DNA from 2 places in the Qipengyuania zhejiangensis genome. Region 2 is predicted to be linked to the other one. Evidence: predicted binding sites of a transcription regulator. Region 2 holds the regulator's gene; the other holds the start of a gene.
What was found. Region 2 encodes LexA, which represses DNA repair genes until DNA is damaged. Its sites were predicted from a motif close to GTTCCNCNCTTGTTCT; they were not measured.
Positions count from the first base shown of each region.

Region 1: VR863_RS08775 (deoxyguanosinetriphosphate triphosphohydrolase) is a predicted target of LexA. The motif match lies at 2,143-2,158, and genes of this name have one in related genera.

Region 1 is NZ_JAYKGO010000003.1:223,931-231,356, reverse strand. It holds gene VR863_RS08790 (alpha/beta fold hydrolase) at 1-22, shown strand, start outside; gene VR863_RS08785 (aspartate/glutamate racemase family protein) at 99-788, shown strand; gene VR863_RS08780 (S8 family serine peptidase) at 924-2,069, shown strand; gene VR863_RS08775 (deoxyguanosinetriphosphate triphosphohydrolase) at 2,201-3,361, shown strand; gene VR863_RS08770 (NAD(P)H-binding protein) at 3,354-4,055, shown strand; gene VR863_RS08765 (bile acid:sodium symporter family protein) at 4,080-5,054, shown strand; gene VR863_RS08760 (ABA4-like family protein) at 5,058-5,510, shown strand; gene VR863_RS08755 (fatty acid--CoA ligase) at 5,538-7,124, shown strand; gene VR863_RS08750 (hypothetical protein) at 7,204-7,332, opposite strand.
Region 2 is NZ_JAYKGO010000001.1:1,038,776-1,046,201, reverse strand. It holds gene pip (prolyl aminopeptidase) at 1-721, shown strand, start outside; gene VR863_RS04995 (anthranilate synthase component II) at 781-1,395, shown strand; gene trpD (anthranilate phosphoribosyltransferase) at 1,392-2,384, shown strand; gene trpC (indole-3-glycerol phosphate synthase TrpC) at 2,381-3,166, shown strand; gene lexA (transcriptional repressor LexA) at 3,316-4,005, shown strand; gene VR863_RS04975 (ComEC/Rec2 family competence protein) at 4,038-6,233, opposite strand; gene gltX (glutamate--tRNA ligase) at 6,262-7,426, shown strand, end outside.

The sequences.
Region 1 (7,426 bases), on a different contig from region 2:
GAATGCTGGAACCGCCCTTTGACCTGATCGTTGTAACCCTCTGATATGAGGGCGGGCCATGCACGGCCTAGAAAATTCGACAGGAAGGAACTGGGGCTTTGCGCAAGCTGGGGCTGATCGGGGGGATGAGCTGGATCTCGACCCGTGCCTATTACGAACGGATCAACCAGTTCGTGCAGAAGCGTGCAGCGCCGATGGCCAGCGCGCCGTTGCTGATCGAAAGCCTCGATTATTCGCAGATATACCAGGCCAAGCAGGCCGATGAGTGGGACCGGGTCGGCACGATACTTGTCGATTCTGCGCGCCGCCTGGAAAGCGCCGGAGCCGAAGGGCTGATCATCGCGGCCAACGCGATGCACATGGTCTATGACCGGCTTACCGAAGCGGTCTCGATACCCGTTCTGCACATTGCCGATAGTGTCGGCCAGGCGATGCAGGAAGCGAAGTGCGAAAGCGCCGCCTTGCTCGGCACGCGCCTGGTGATGACCGAAGGGTTCTATCGCAACCGTCTTGTCGCCCACGGGGTCGACCTGTTGCCGCCCAATCCCGAAACCGTCGAGATGGTCGATGGGATCATCTACAAGGAGCTGATGCTGGGCCGCGTCACCCGCGATGCGGAACGTGCGCTGAAGACCATCATCACCCAGAAGGAAAAGGACGGCGCCGCTGCAATCGTGCTGGCCTGCACCGAACTGGAAATGGTGGTCGACACGCGGGCGAATGTTCTGCCGGTGTTCGATTCAACGTCGATCCATTGCCGTGCGGCGGCCGACTGGATCCTTGGTTGAAGCCTGTCGAACAAATGATGCGTCCTTTTCGCTACACTTTCGAATTTTTCAGCGGAAATTAACTACCACGACATTGATTGATCGTTTCAACCCGTCATGCTGCCCTTCTTCTATTTGAGGGAAGGGACTCGCATTATGAAAATTACGTTCGGTCGCATTGCGGCTGTGAGCGCCGTTGCGCTTGCGGCGGCTGGCTTTGCTGCAACGGGCACAGCCCAATCCGCGCCCGCCAAGGGCTCGAAAATCGAGAATGCCTACATCTGTGTGTTCAACCCAGGCCTGGTCGCCAAGGGTAATGTAACTGCAGAAGCCGCGCGTTCGGCCAAGGCTGCCGGCGGTGCAGTGGGTTTCACCTACAAGAACACCATCCGCGGATTCTCGGTCAACGCTTCGGCGCAGGGTGTTTCCAAGATGCAGGCGAACAACCCGCGGATCGCATACTGCGAGCAAGACCAGATCATGACTGCCGACGGCAAGCCCGGTGGCAGCGCCGGCAAGCCCGGCGGCGGCTCCGCACCGGCTGAGTCCACTCCCTGGGGCGTAACCCGTGTCGGCGGTGGCCTCTCCGGCTCGACCGCGACGGCGTGGGTCATCGATTCCGGCATCGATTACACCCACCCCGACCTCAACGTCGATACCGCTCGTTCGCGCAGCTTCACGCGCGAATCCGACGGCGATGACGCCAATGGCCACGGAACTCACGTTGCGGGCACGATCGCCGCGATAAAGGGCAATGGTATCGGCGTCGTTGGCGTTGCACCGGGCACGAAGGTTGTCGCCGTCAAGGTGCTCACCCGCCAGGGTTCGGGTTCGAACTCGGGCGTGATTGCCGGTGTCGAATACGCGGCCGACAATCACAGCAACGGCGATGTCGCCAATATGAGCCTTGGTGGCGGTTTCAGCCAGGCGCTGAACACAGCTGTCGAAGCCGCTGCCGGTCAGGGACTGAAGTTCGCACTGGCTGCGGGCAATGAATCGACCAGCGCAACGACCAAGTCGCCTGCGTCGGCCAACGGCAACAACATCTACACCATCAGCTCGTTCACCAAGACCAACGATAGCTGGTCGAGTTTCTCGAATTACGGCAACCCGCCGGTCGATTTCGCGGAACCGGGTTCGGCTATTCCGTCGACCTACAAGGATGGTGGCTACGCTACGCTTTCGGGAACGTCGATGGCCAGCCCGCACGCAGCCGGCCTGCTGTTGCTGGGTGCCATTCGTAGCGGCGGAACTGTCAACGGCGATCCGGACGGCAACCCGGACACGATCGGCATCAACTGATCATATTCAAAAAACGGGAAGGGCTGCGCGGCATCGGTCGCGCAGCCCTTTCTTTTTGCCGATAAGGGGCACAGTTCCCGCTCTGTTCACGTTGTCGCGCGGATGGCTCTCACCTAAGCCTCGCACCACCCATGGAACGAGCCCCCTACGCCGCCGACCCCGCTGCAACCCGCGGGCGCGAATTCGCCGAAGAGCGCGAGGGAACCCGCGGGCCGCGCAGCGAATTCCAGCGTGATCGCGACCGGATCGTCCATTCGATCGCCTTTCGCCGCCTGCGATCCAAGACCCAGGTGTTCATCGCACCCGACGGCGATCATTATCGCACCCGCCTGACCCACAGCCTCGAAGTTGCCCAGATAGGCCGTGTGATCGCGCGCGAGCTTGGGCTCGATGAAGACCTGACCGAGGCGTTGTGCCTGGCGCATGACATCGGCCACCCGCCGTTCGGCCATGCCGGGGAAAAAGCGCTGGAAGAGGCGATGGCCCATGCCGGCGGGTATGACCACAACGCGCAAGGCATTCGCACGCTGGCGCGGCTCGAAAGTCCCTATTGCGACCATGAAGGGCTGAACCTCACCTGGGAAACGCTGGAGGGGATGGCCAAGCACAACGGGCCGGTAGTCGCGCCGAACTGGGCCCTGGCCGAAATCGACAAGGCGTTCCCGCTGGCGCTGGGCGAATGGCCATCGCTTGAAGCGCAGGTGGCCGCGATCGCCGATGATATCGCCTATGACAACCACGATATCGATGATGGGCTGCGCGCCGGATTCATCGAAATGGACGATCTTCTGGTGCTGCCATCGGTTGCGGATCAATGGCGGGCCGTCGAACGCCGTTTTCCGCACGCCGGGCGCGATCGCCAGCAACGCGAGCTGGTTCGCACCCAGATCGGGCTTATGGTCAACGACGTGCTGACCCATACGCGCGAGCAGTTGGCCGGCATTGCCAGCGCGGACGATGTGCGTGCGGCAGGTCGGGGTCTTGCAGGATTTTCGCCGTCGATGCGTGAGGAGGAGCGCCGTCTCAAGGCGTTCATGTACGACAAGCTCTATTACCATCCCGAACAGATTGGCACGGCCGAACGTGCGCGCGATGTCATCGCCCGCCTGTTTGTCGCCTACCGCCAGGACCCCAAGCTGCTGCCCGACGAATGGCTCGCCCAATTGCCGGATGGTGACCCGGGCCGGAGCCGCCATATCGCCGATTTCATCGCGGGAATGACCGATCGCTTCGCCATCGAGCAGGTCCGCCGGATTTATGGCCGCGCGCCGGAAGGGTTGAGCAATGTCTGATGCAATCCGCATCGCGTTGGTCGGGGCCACCGGATTGATCGGGCGCGCGGTGATGGAACGCTGCGTCGGACGCGAGGATGTTCGTCTTACGGGCATCGCACGCCGGGAAACGGTGCTGCCGCGCGGCATTCGCATGGAAATGTTCGTGGCTGACCCCGGAAGCTGGGGCGAAGTTCTGGAAGCTGTCCGGCCCAAAGCGATGATCTGCGCGCTGGGCACCACATGGAAGAAATCAGGCGAGGACGAGGCGGCGTTCCGCGCTGTCGATCAGGACCTGGTTCTGGCCGTGGCACGCGCGGCAAAGGAACACGGGGTCGAACGCTTCGTGCATGTCAGCTCGGTCGGTGCCGATATCGCATCGAAGAACCTCTACCTGCGCGTCAAGGGTGAGGTGGAGCGCGATCTGACGAAGGTGCGTTTCGACAGGCTGGACATTCTTCGCCCCGGCCTCCTGCTTGGGCACCGCGAAGGCGACCGGCGGCCCGCAGAACGGCTTGGCATCATGGCCGCGCCGGTGATGAATTTGATGCTGCACGGCAAATACCGCAAGTTTCGCGGCGTACATGCCGAAACGGTGGCCGATGCCGCCCTGTCGCTGGCCAAACGGGCCGCGCGCGGGCGGTTCGTGCACGATCACGATGCGATCCTGCGGGCGGCAAAGGCGCTGCCCCGGATGACGACCGACACCGATTAGGCAGCTGGCAAGGGGGGCGAGGGCATGATCGGACTGGCAACGCGATTGTTCGCCTTCTGGACGGTGGCCGGAACCGTGCTGGCGTGGTTCGTCCCGCCGCTTTTCCTGTGGGTGGTCGATGGCAGCATCGCTCCATTCGGTCAGCCGCTGGTCAGCGTCATGCTGGGCATAATCATGCTGGGCATGGGCCTGACGCTCACACTGGACGATTTCCGCCGGGTCGCGCGCCTGCCGCGCGCCGTGGCCGCCGGCGTCGCGTTGCAGTTCACGATCATGCCGCTTGCCGGAATTGCGTTGGCCAGCGGCCTGAATCTCGAAACCGGGCTTGCGGTCGGACTGGTGCTGGTGGCGTGTTGTCCGGGGGGCACGGCTTCCAACGTGGTGGCGTATCTCGCCAGGGCGAATGTCGCGTTGTCGGTTACCATGACCATGGCATCCACGCTTGTCGCAGTTGTCGTCACCCCGCTGCTGACCGGATGGCTGGCCGGCGTGTTCGTGGAGATCGACCGCTGGGCCCTGTTCCGTTCGATGATCGCGGTGGTTCTGGTTCCCGTTATCGCAGGCGTCGCGTTGCGTGCCCTCGTGCCCAATGTCACGAAACGGATCGAACCGGTCGCGCCGCTCGTTTCGATCCTGTTCGTCGTGCTGATTGTCGGGGCCATCGTTGCCCGATCGAAGGATCTGATCAGCGAATACGCAGGCGTGTTGCTCCTGGCGCTGTTTCTCCTCCACGTTACCGGCTTCGCTCTGGGATACGCGCTCTCCAGGCTGCTGGGGCTGGACGAACAGTCGGCCCGCACGGTCAGCATCGAGGTGGGCATGCAGAACAGCGGGCTGGGCTCGACGCTTGCTTCTGCCCCAAGCTTCGCGGCCCAGTTCGCCAATCCGATGCAGGCCGCGCTCGCACCGGTTCCCAGCGCAATCTCGGCGGTCTATCACGTGGTTATCGGCAGCCTGCTCGCCAGTTGGTGGCGACGGCGCGCGAAGCAGGGGAATTAACGCATGTGGGACACGGTGTTCGGGATCGCCAATGGGTTGGCCATCGTCATGTGGATCGGCCTGATCGTGTTGCCGCGCTGGCCCGCGCTTCTTGCCGGTGTCCTTTATCTTGGTGTTGGCCTCTTGTGCCTGGCGTATGCCACCGGGATCATCGGGTTGATGACCGGCGCCTTCGATCCGGTCGGCGGTGCCGGCGGGGTAGTGGACTTCACCAGCATTTCCGGCGTGCAGTCGATCTTCGCCAGCGACGGGGGTACGACCATCGCCTGGATCCATTATCTCGCCTTCGATCTGTTCGTAGGGCTGTGGATCGCCAGGGACGCCGATGCCAAGGAATTTTCGCGCTTTGTGCAGGCGCCGATCCTGCTTGCGACATTCATGGCCGGACCCCTGGGCCTGCTGGTCTGGCTGATCGTCCGCGAACGCCGCGCCCGGCAAGGGGGGCGGTGGCAATAGCCGCTTGCCAGATTGCCATGAAATGCCATGATGCCGCTCGGAGACTTGAGGAGCGGAGAGAAAATGGCCGAAGCCGGAAAACTGACTTTCGATGAACTGATCCGTCACTGGGCGCAGGAACGGCCCGACCGGATCGCGCTCGAGCAGGAAGGTGACGAGCTTACCTTTGCCGGCCTGGAAGAACGTTCGCGCCGGATTGTGGCGATGCTGGCCGCTCACGCGGTTACCAAGGGCGATCGGGTTGCCTGGCTGGGCAAGAACGACCGTCTCTATTTCGAGCTGTTCTATTCGGCGGCGCGTGTCGGCGTTGTGATGGTGCCGATCGGCTGGCGACTTGCCGCACCGGAAATCGCCTACATCCTCGGCGATACCGGGGCCAAGGTCCTGTTTGTCGACTCAGGGTTCGACGATCTGGCCGCGAAGGCTTGCAGCCAGATGGATGCGGCCCCCGAAGTGATCGGCAAGACCGCGGCTCTGGACGAAATTGCGAGCGCGCCCGCGGACGAGTTCGAGCCCGCCGGCCCAGACGACGCCGTGCTCCAGCTTTACACCTCTGGCACCACCGGCAATCCGAAAGGCGCGGTGCTGACCAACGCCAATCTGTTCTCGCTGCGCCAACCGGCAGAAGCCGCAGGCCAGCCGTGGTCCAGCTGGGACGATAACGAAGCCATCCTGGTGTGCATGCCGTGCGCCCACATCGGCGGCACCGGATTGGGCATCATGGCGATGGCGGCGGGTCTGCGCGCAATCGTTCAGGCCGAATTTTCGCCGGAAGGCGTGCTCGACGGGTTCGAACAGGGCGTCACGCGCCTGTTCATCGTGCCGGCGGCGCTGCAGATGGTGGTGCATCATCCCCGCGCGAAGACGACCGATTTTTCCGCGGTCAAATACGTCATGTACGGCGCGGCACCGATCCCGCTCGATCTGCTGCGCGAGGCAGTGAAAACCATCCCGGGTGCCGGCTTCCTCCAATGCTACGGCATGACCGAAACGACCGGCACGATCGCCATGCTCCCCCCCGAAGATCACGATCTGGAAGGCAACCAGCGGATGCGAAGCGCGGGCAAGGCCGTGCCGGGTGCCGAACTGAAGGTCATTGGCGAAGACGGCGCCGAATTGCCGCGCGGCGAAGTGGGCGAACTGATCTGCCGCAGCCCGTCGAACATGTCGGGGTACTGGAACCTGCCCGACGCCACGGCGTCATCCCTGATCGACGGGTGGATGCACACGGGCGACGCAGCTTACATGGACGATGACGGGTATGTTTATATTCAGGACCGCATCAAGGACATGATCATATCCGGCGGGGAAAATGTGTATCCCGCTCAGGTCGAAAGCGCGATCTATGGCCACCCGTCCGTCGCGGAAGTGGCGGTGATCGGCGTGCCGGACGATACCTGGGGCGAAGCGGTCAAGGCGTGCGTCGTGCCCAAGGAAGGCGCCGAAGTGGACCAGGCCGACATCATCGAATGGACGCGCGAACGCCTGGCCGGCTTCAAGGTACCAAAGAGCGTGGATGTCATCGAAATCATGCCGCGCAACGCGAGCGGCAAGATCCTGCGCCGTGAACTGCGCGCGCCGTATTGGGAAGGGCGCGAACGCCAGGTGAACTAGGCCGCATCGCGCCAACGCGGTGCCTGAAACGAAAAAAGCCCGCCGTGATGGCGGGCTTTTTTGATCGTGGTGGCCTGGTTCAGGTTTCTTCGTCGACTGCGTTTGCGGCCGATTGAAGATCGCTACCGACGCCGCGCACGGTGTTGCACGCTGCGGCAGTCAGGCTCATCGCGGTGATGCCAAGTGCAAGCAGGAACTTCTTCAACATGGTGTATTCCTTCCCTGAGGGCGCCGGAGGGCGCGTCGCGTAGAAAAACCTATGATTTGCACATCGGTTCCCTCCCGTCCATTGCCTGTGTGAA
Region 2 (7,426 bases):
TGCCAGTCTGGCGGACAACACGACGTGGCACATCGTGCGCGACATGGAAAAGCTTCGCGAGATGTGCGGCCATGATCGATGGCTGGTCTTTGGCGGGAGCTGGGGATCGACCCTGTCGCTTTCCTATGCCCAGACGCATCCGGAACGGGTGAGCGAGATGGTCTTGCGCGGTATCTTCCTTGGCCGCCAGATCGAACTGGACTGGTTGTGCACCTACGGCGCCAGCGAACTCTACCCCGAAGAATGGGACGCGTTCGTCGGTCATGTGGACGAGGACCGGCAGGACGACCTACTCGAAGCCTATCGCGACCTGCTGGACGATGCCGATCCCGAGGTCCGCAAGGCCGCAGCGGCCGCATGGAACCGCTGGGAAGGCGTCACGGTAACGCTTCTCCCCGAAGAGGATACGATTTCGCACATGGCCGATGGCGAGAACGCCGTGGCCACCGCGCGGATCGAAAACCATTACTTCCGCAACGGTTGCTTTCTGGAAGAAGGTCAGCTGCTCGACGACGCTCACAAGCTCGCGGGCATCCCCGGCGTGATCGTCCAGGGCCGCCATGATTGTTGCACCCCGCCCCGCTCCGCCTGGGATCTCAAGCAGGTCTGGCCGCAGGTCGACCTCCAGATCGTGCCGGACGGAGGGCATCTGTACACCGAACCCGGTATCACCGATGGGCTGGTGCGCGCATCGGATCGCTTCGCGGGCAAGCAGGCGTGACGTCACGGCGAGCTTTACTTGCTTGAAAGCACGGGCTCGTCCCGCCATTGACGCCTCGAATGACCCAGCAACCGCCCATCCTCGTCGTCGACAATTACGACAGCTTCACTTTCAACCTGGTCCATTACCTTATGGAACTGGGTGCCGGAGTGGAGGTCGTCCGCAATGACGCCATTTCGGCGAGCGAAGCGATTGCCACCGGGGCGGCCGGTTTCCTGATATCCCCCGGCCCATGTACGCCCAACGAAGCGGGCGTCAGTCTCGATCTCGTGGCGGCCTGTGCTGATGCCGCCAAGCCTCTGCTCGGCGTGTGTCTTGGGCACCAGTCCATCGGACAGCATTTTGGCGGGAAGGTCGTGCGGGGCGGATTGATGCATGGCAAGACGTCACCCGTGACGCATGACGCTAGCGGCGTGTTTGCCGGATTGCCGTCTCCGTTCGTGGCCACGCGGTACCACTCGCTCGTGGTGGAAAGCATCCCCGATTGCCTTGAAGTCAACGCCACAAGCGAAACGCCCGGCCTCGATGGAAGCAGCGTCATGGGGTTCCGCCATCGTGAACTGCCGATCCACGGTGTTCAGTTTCATCCGGAAAGCATTGCGACCGAACATGGCCACGCCTTGTTGGCCAATTTCCTGACCTTGTGCGGGATCGACGCGAAAGTCCCTGCATGAAAACTCTGCCTGATTCACGATCGCATTTGAGCGAGGACGAAGCCGAGGAAGTATTCGGCTGGATCCTCGACGGAGAAACGAGTGACGAGGAAATCGCTCGCTACCTCGTGGAAATGTCGACGCGAAGCGAAACGGCGGACGAAATTGCCGGTGCCGCGCGGGCGCTTCGCGCAAGATTGATCCCGCTCGATGCACCAGAAGGCACGGTCGATTGCTGCGGCACGGGCGGCGATGGACACCATACCCTCAACGTTTCGACGGCTGTAAGCCTGGTTGTGGCAGCCTGCGGGGTGCCCGTGGCCAAGCATGGCAATCGCGCGGCGAGCAGCAAGGCGGGCGCTGCCGACACGCTCGAAGCGCTCGGGCTGGATATGGAAGCGGCGGGAAGAACTGCCGAAAAGTCCTTGTCCGAGCTGGGAATTTGTTTCCTTTTCGCCAAGAATCACCACCCGGCGATGGGCCGCATCCACCCAATTCGCCAGCGCTTGGGTGTGCGCACGATATTCAACCTGATGGGGCCGCTTTCCAATCCCGCGGATGTCAGGCGGCAATTGATCGGCATCGCACGGCCGGCCTATGTTCCGATTTATGCAGCAGCGAAGGCGAAGCTGGGCACGGATCGCACGTTCATCGCTTCGGGAGACGAAGGGCTGGACGAATTGAGCCTGGCCGGCGGCAACGAACTCGCCGATGTGGTCGACCACGATTTTGCGATGCGTCGGGTGGACGCGAGCCAGGCTTCGCTTTCCCACACGCCCGTTGACGCGATCAGGGGCGGTGATCCCGCGCACAACGCTCGGGCGCTCCAGGCGCTCTTGTCTGGTGCGCCCGGCGCCTATCGCGATGCCGTCCTGTTCAACGCCGCCGCCACGTTGATCGTCGCAGGCAAGACCGACGATTGGGCGCAGGGCGCCCTGATCGCAGCCGAGGCCCTCGATTCCGGCAAGTCGAAAGCACTTCTCGAAAACTGGATTGCGCTGGCACGATGAACAAGCTGATCGAAATCTGCGCAACCAAGCGGGAAGAGGTTGCCGCTCGGAAGGCTCAACGCAGCCTGACCACGCTCGACAGTCTTGCGCGCGAACAGTCGCCCACACGCGGCTTCGCAACCGCTCTTGCCGCAGCGCAGGAAAAGGGATTCGGCCTGATTGCAGAGATCAAGAAGGCGTCGCCGTCCAAGGGCCTGATCCGGCCCGATTTCCGCCCCCCCGACCACGCCAGAGCCTACACCGCCGGAGGTGCCGCATGCCTCTCGGTCCTGACCGATGCCCCGTATTTCCAGGGGCACGAAGACTTTCTGGTGGAAGCTCGCGCGGCCTGCCCGATCCCCGTCCTGCGCAAGGATTTCATGGTCGACCCCTGGCAAGTGGCCGAAGCCCGCGCCATCGGGGCCGACGCCATCCTGATCATCGTCGCGGCCCTCGATGACGGCGCGATGCATGAAATCGAGGAAGCGGCGATCGAACGCGGCATGGACGTGCTCGTTGAAGTGCACGACGAAGGCGAAATGGAGCGGGCATCGCGGCTCTCCTCACGTTTGATCGGCGTGAACAATCGCGATCTTCGCACCTTCGCGACCGACCTTGCAACGACCGAACGCCTCGCTGCGCTCGCTCCGAAAGACGCGCTGCTGGTGGGCGAAAGCGGCATTTCCAGTCACGCCGACTGCCTCCGCCTGGAACGCGCAGGTGTGCGCAGCTTCCTGGTTGGCGAAAGCCTCATGAGGCATGGCGATGTCGAAGCGGCGACGCACAAACTTCTGAACGGCTGAACGAACGCGCACGGGACAATAGGCGAACACCTGTTCTCCCGGCGATTGGTCGGAAATGGCGCAATTGCTTGACTTAGCGAATCACGTTGCTTACTTGTTCCGCATTCGTTCACAGGGTTGTGAACAGGCGACACGGGAGTATCGCGAACATGCTGACCGCCAAACAGCACGAATTGATCCGCTTCATCCAGCAGCGTCTGGAAGACACCGGAATTTCACCGAGCTTCGAAGAAATGAAGGAAGCTCTCGACCTCAAGAGCAAGTCGGGGGTTCATCGGTTGATCTCGGCCCTCGAGGAACGCGGCTTCATCCGTCGTTTGCCCAACCGGGCGCGCGCGCTCGAAGTGGTCAAGCTTCCCGAAGATGCCGTGACCGGCGCTGCAAAACCGCGCGCGGTCAACGATACCGTGACGGCGGTTGTCCCGCCGAGGACCGCTGCCCCGCAACCGGCAAACGACATTATCGACGTTCCGCTCCACGGACGGATTGCGGCAGGCGCGCCGATCGAGGCTATCGAGGGCCAGTCGAGCATGCCGGTTCCTGCCGCCCTCCTCGGCCCCGGCGAACATTACGCTCTGGAAGTGTCTGGAGATTCGATGATCGAAGCCGGGATTTTCGACGGTGATTTCGCATTGGTGAAGCGCACCGACACGGCCCGTGACGGTGAAATCGTTGTCGCTCTGGTCGACAATGAAGAAGCCACGCTCAAATATCTCCACCGCGAAGCCGGACGGGTACGGCTCGATCCGGCGAACGGATCCTACGAACCGCAGGTTTACGACACGCACCGGGTCCAGGTGCAGGGCAAACTGGCAGGATTGCTTCGCCGCTATCACTGATGCGGCGTGATGGTGCGCGCCGGTCGGGGCAATCAATCCTCGACCGGCCGCCACCACCCGTGCCTGCCCTCGCCCTGCGCCACCGTTTCGACACGGCCGCTATGCAAATATAGGGCCGTTCCGCCTTCCCGTTGAAGGAAACGACGATCGGCTTTGAGCCAAATTGGCCGACAGGAATACGGCAGATATCGGTCAGCAATCACTATGTCGGCCTGTTCGCAAGCGGCAGCGAGCGCGCGCTCCTCGATCAGATTACGGCTCCGGGCGACAAGGATACGCCAGGGTTTTTGCCCGCGATCCAGGACAATGGAACAGAAATCCGGGCTGCATCGTGCGCCTTGCCATTCGGCAAGAGGTATCGGCGGTGTCTGGATGGCGGACATTTCCCGCAGATTGTCCTGCGCATAGCTACCGGCGCTGTCCCGCAATACCAGCAACCGGCCGTCCCCTGCCCGTATCCCGACATCCCGCCCGTCTCTTGTGATCAGCATGTCGGCGGGGGGCGCGCTCCACATCATCAGCGCACCCAACGCAGCGATGCCCAGGCCCCACAACCTGGTCGGCCCTCTCCATAACGCGAGCCAAAGTCCCCCACCGACGAAAACCAACACCGCGGCAAGCGAAATGCGCGGGGCCAGTTTCACCGCGCCCGGCTGATCCGACACGGTGTGCGCAATTCCAAGCAGCAGATCGAGCGATTTGCCCACCAGCCACCAGGCCGGCGATCCAGCCCCGATCAGATCGAGCAGAAGCGCAATCGCCACAAGAGGCATCGAGACGAACGTGACCAGCGGAATAGCCAGCAGATTGGCAAGCGAACCGTAAATGCCCGCTCTGTGAAAGTGGAAAAGCACGATGGGCATCAGCGCAATCTCGATCACCAGGCCGGTCAGGAACAGGATGACCACCCGGCGCCCTGCCTTGCGCCACCAGCCTTCCTCACGTGGTGCGAGATATTCGCGAATGGGTTCGGCGTTATGCAGCGCGACGATCGCCAGCACGGCAGCAAAGCTCATCTGGAAGCTCGGCCCGACCAGCGCCTCGGGCCACAGGCACAGAACGATCATCGCGGCGACGGCCACCATCCGCATAGATAACGGCTCACGCCCCATGGCAAGCGCACCGAGCACCAGCAACGCGCCGATGCAACTGCGCACCGTGGGCACTTCGGCACCCGTCAGCAGGGTATAGGCAACCCCCACCAGCGCCGCGGCCCCCGCGGCAGCCAAAGGCAGTCGGACCCGCAAGGCAAGCCACGGCCAAAGCGACAAAACCCTCATCACAACCAGAAAGGCAGCGGCAATGATTGCGCTCACGTGGAGCCCGCTTATCGACAGCAGATGGGTCAGACCAGCATCGCGCATTGCCACTTCGTCGGCAGCGGGGATCGATCCGCGGTCACCGCTCGCAAGGGTTGCCGCAATCGCCCCCGAAGACCCATCGAGATTGCGCCGGACATGGCCAGACAGGGCCCGCCTTACCCCTGCAATCCGCCCCGCTTCCCCGGTGGCCTCTTCCACGATCTCGATCGGCCCCACCACCGACCCCGTCGCCGCCAATCCGTCGAACCAGGCTCGACGGGCGAAATTGTACGCTCCCGGAACTACCGGCGGTGATGGGGGCATGAGCCGCGCCGCCAACCGCACCCGGGCCCCTTCCCGCAACGCGCTGGTGTCCTCGTCCAGATCGACATTGACCCGATAGGCCACGGCACGGCCCCGGCTTGCGTCCCGCGCTGCCAGCACAAGCCGGATGAGGTTTTCCGATGGCTGCTCTTCGCGTGAGAGAATGCGGGCGTCGATGCGTTCGAAGCGCGGGGCATCGATGGGCTGCGCTCCGACCAGTTCCGATCTGGTCCATACCAGCGCGATGCCGGCCGCGATGGTGAGGGCCAGCACGACGACGGAAATCAACAGATACGCCCGATCTTCGCGCCCGCGCCACACGGTCGCCGCCCCGAGCGCAGTAAGAATGAGACCAACAATGGCGCCAGCCCATTGCCACGGGTTGTCGAGCGCGAACCACAGCCCGATGCCGCTCGCAAACCCCACCGTCACCCACGGGCCACGATCGAAGCCTGAAGCGCCCAGAAAACCGTCGATCCGGTCGCCCGGAACCCCTGCAAAACTGGACAAGCGCCCGCGCATGCGCCAAGGGCGCCGCAATGTGTCGAGGGTGGGATCGTCCACCTCGTCGAACGGAACTGAAGGCGTCCCTTGCGTCGCCATGTAAGTATTTGAAAGGAAGCGAGAGAAAATGGCAAGCGATAGTGTGGACGCCGCCGGCAAGACCCCGGGAACGGTCGTCACCCGCTTTGCCCCCTCGCCCACCGGTTACCTTCACATCGGCGGTGCCCGGACCGCGCTGTTCAACTGGCTGTTTGCCCGGCACCACGGCGGACGCACGCTGTTGCGGATCGAGGATACCGACCGCAAGCGCAGCACGCAGGACGCGATCGACAAGATCATCGACGGACTCGATTGGCTTGGCCTCGATTACGATGCGCCGCCCCTGTTCCAGTCCGACCGCGCGGAACGCCATGCGGAGGTCGCCCACAAACTGCTCGACGCCGGGCATGCCTACAAATGCTTCGCAACCACCGAAGAACTGGAAGAAATGCGCGCTCAGCAGCGTGCCAACAAGCAGCCGCTGCGTTACGACCGGCGCTGGCGCGACCGCGATCCTGCCGAGGCACCGGAAGGCGCGCCCTTCGTAATCCGCCTCAAGGTTCCGACCGAAGGCGCAACCACCATTCAGGACGAGGTGCAGGGAAGCGTTACCGTCCAGAACGCCGAGATCGACGATTACGTCCTGCTGCGCGCAGATGGCACGCCGACCTATATGCTGGCCGTGGTGGTCGACGATCACGACATGGGTGTCACCCACATCATCCGCGGCGATGACCACCTGAACAACGCTTTTCGCCAACTGCCGATTATCCGCGCGATGGACGTGATCGAAGGCGGTTGGCCCGACCCCATCTACGCCCATGTGCCACTGATCCACGGCCCGGATGGCGCTAAGATGTCCAAGCGTCACGGCGCTGTGGGTGTGGAGGCCTATCGCGACGAGGAAGGCATCCTTCCCGAGGCGCTGTTCAACTACCTGCTCCGGCTCGGTTGGGGCCATGGCGACCGCGAAGAAATCAGCCGCGAGGAAGCGATCGAACTGTTCGACCTCAGCGGCGTGGGCAAGGGCCCCGCACGTTTCGATGTGAAGAAGTTGCAACACCTCAACGGTCATTACATCCGTGAGGCGGACGACCGGCGCCTGGCTGGCATCGTTGGCGAACAACTGGGCGACAGTGCCGATCTTGAGCTTCTCACAAAGGCAATGCCGGTTCTCAAGGTGCGCGCCAAGTCCGTGAAAGAACTTGTTGAGGGTGCAGCATTTCTATTTGCCAAACGCCCTCTCGAAATGA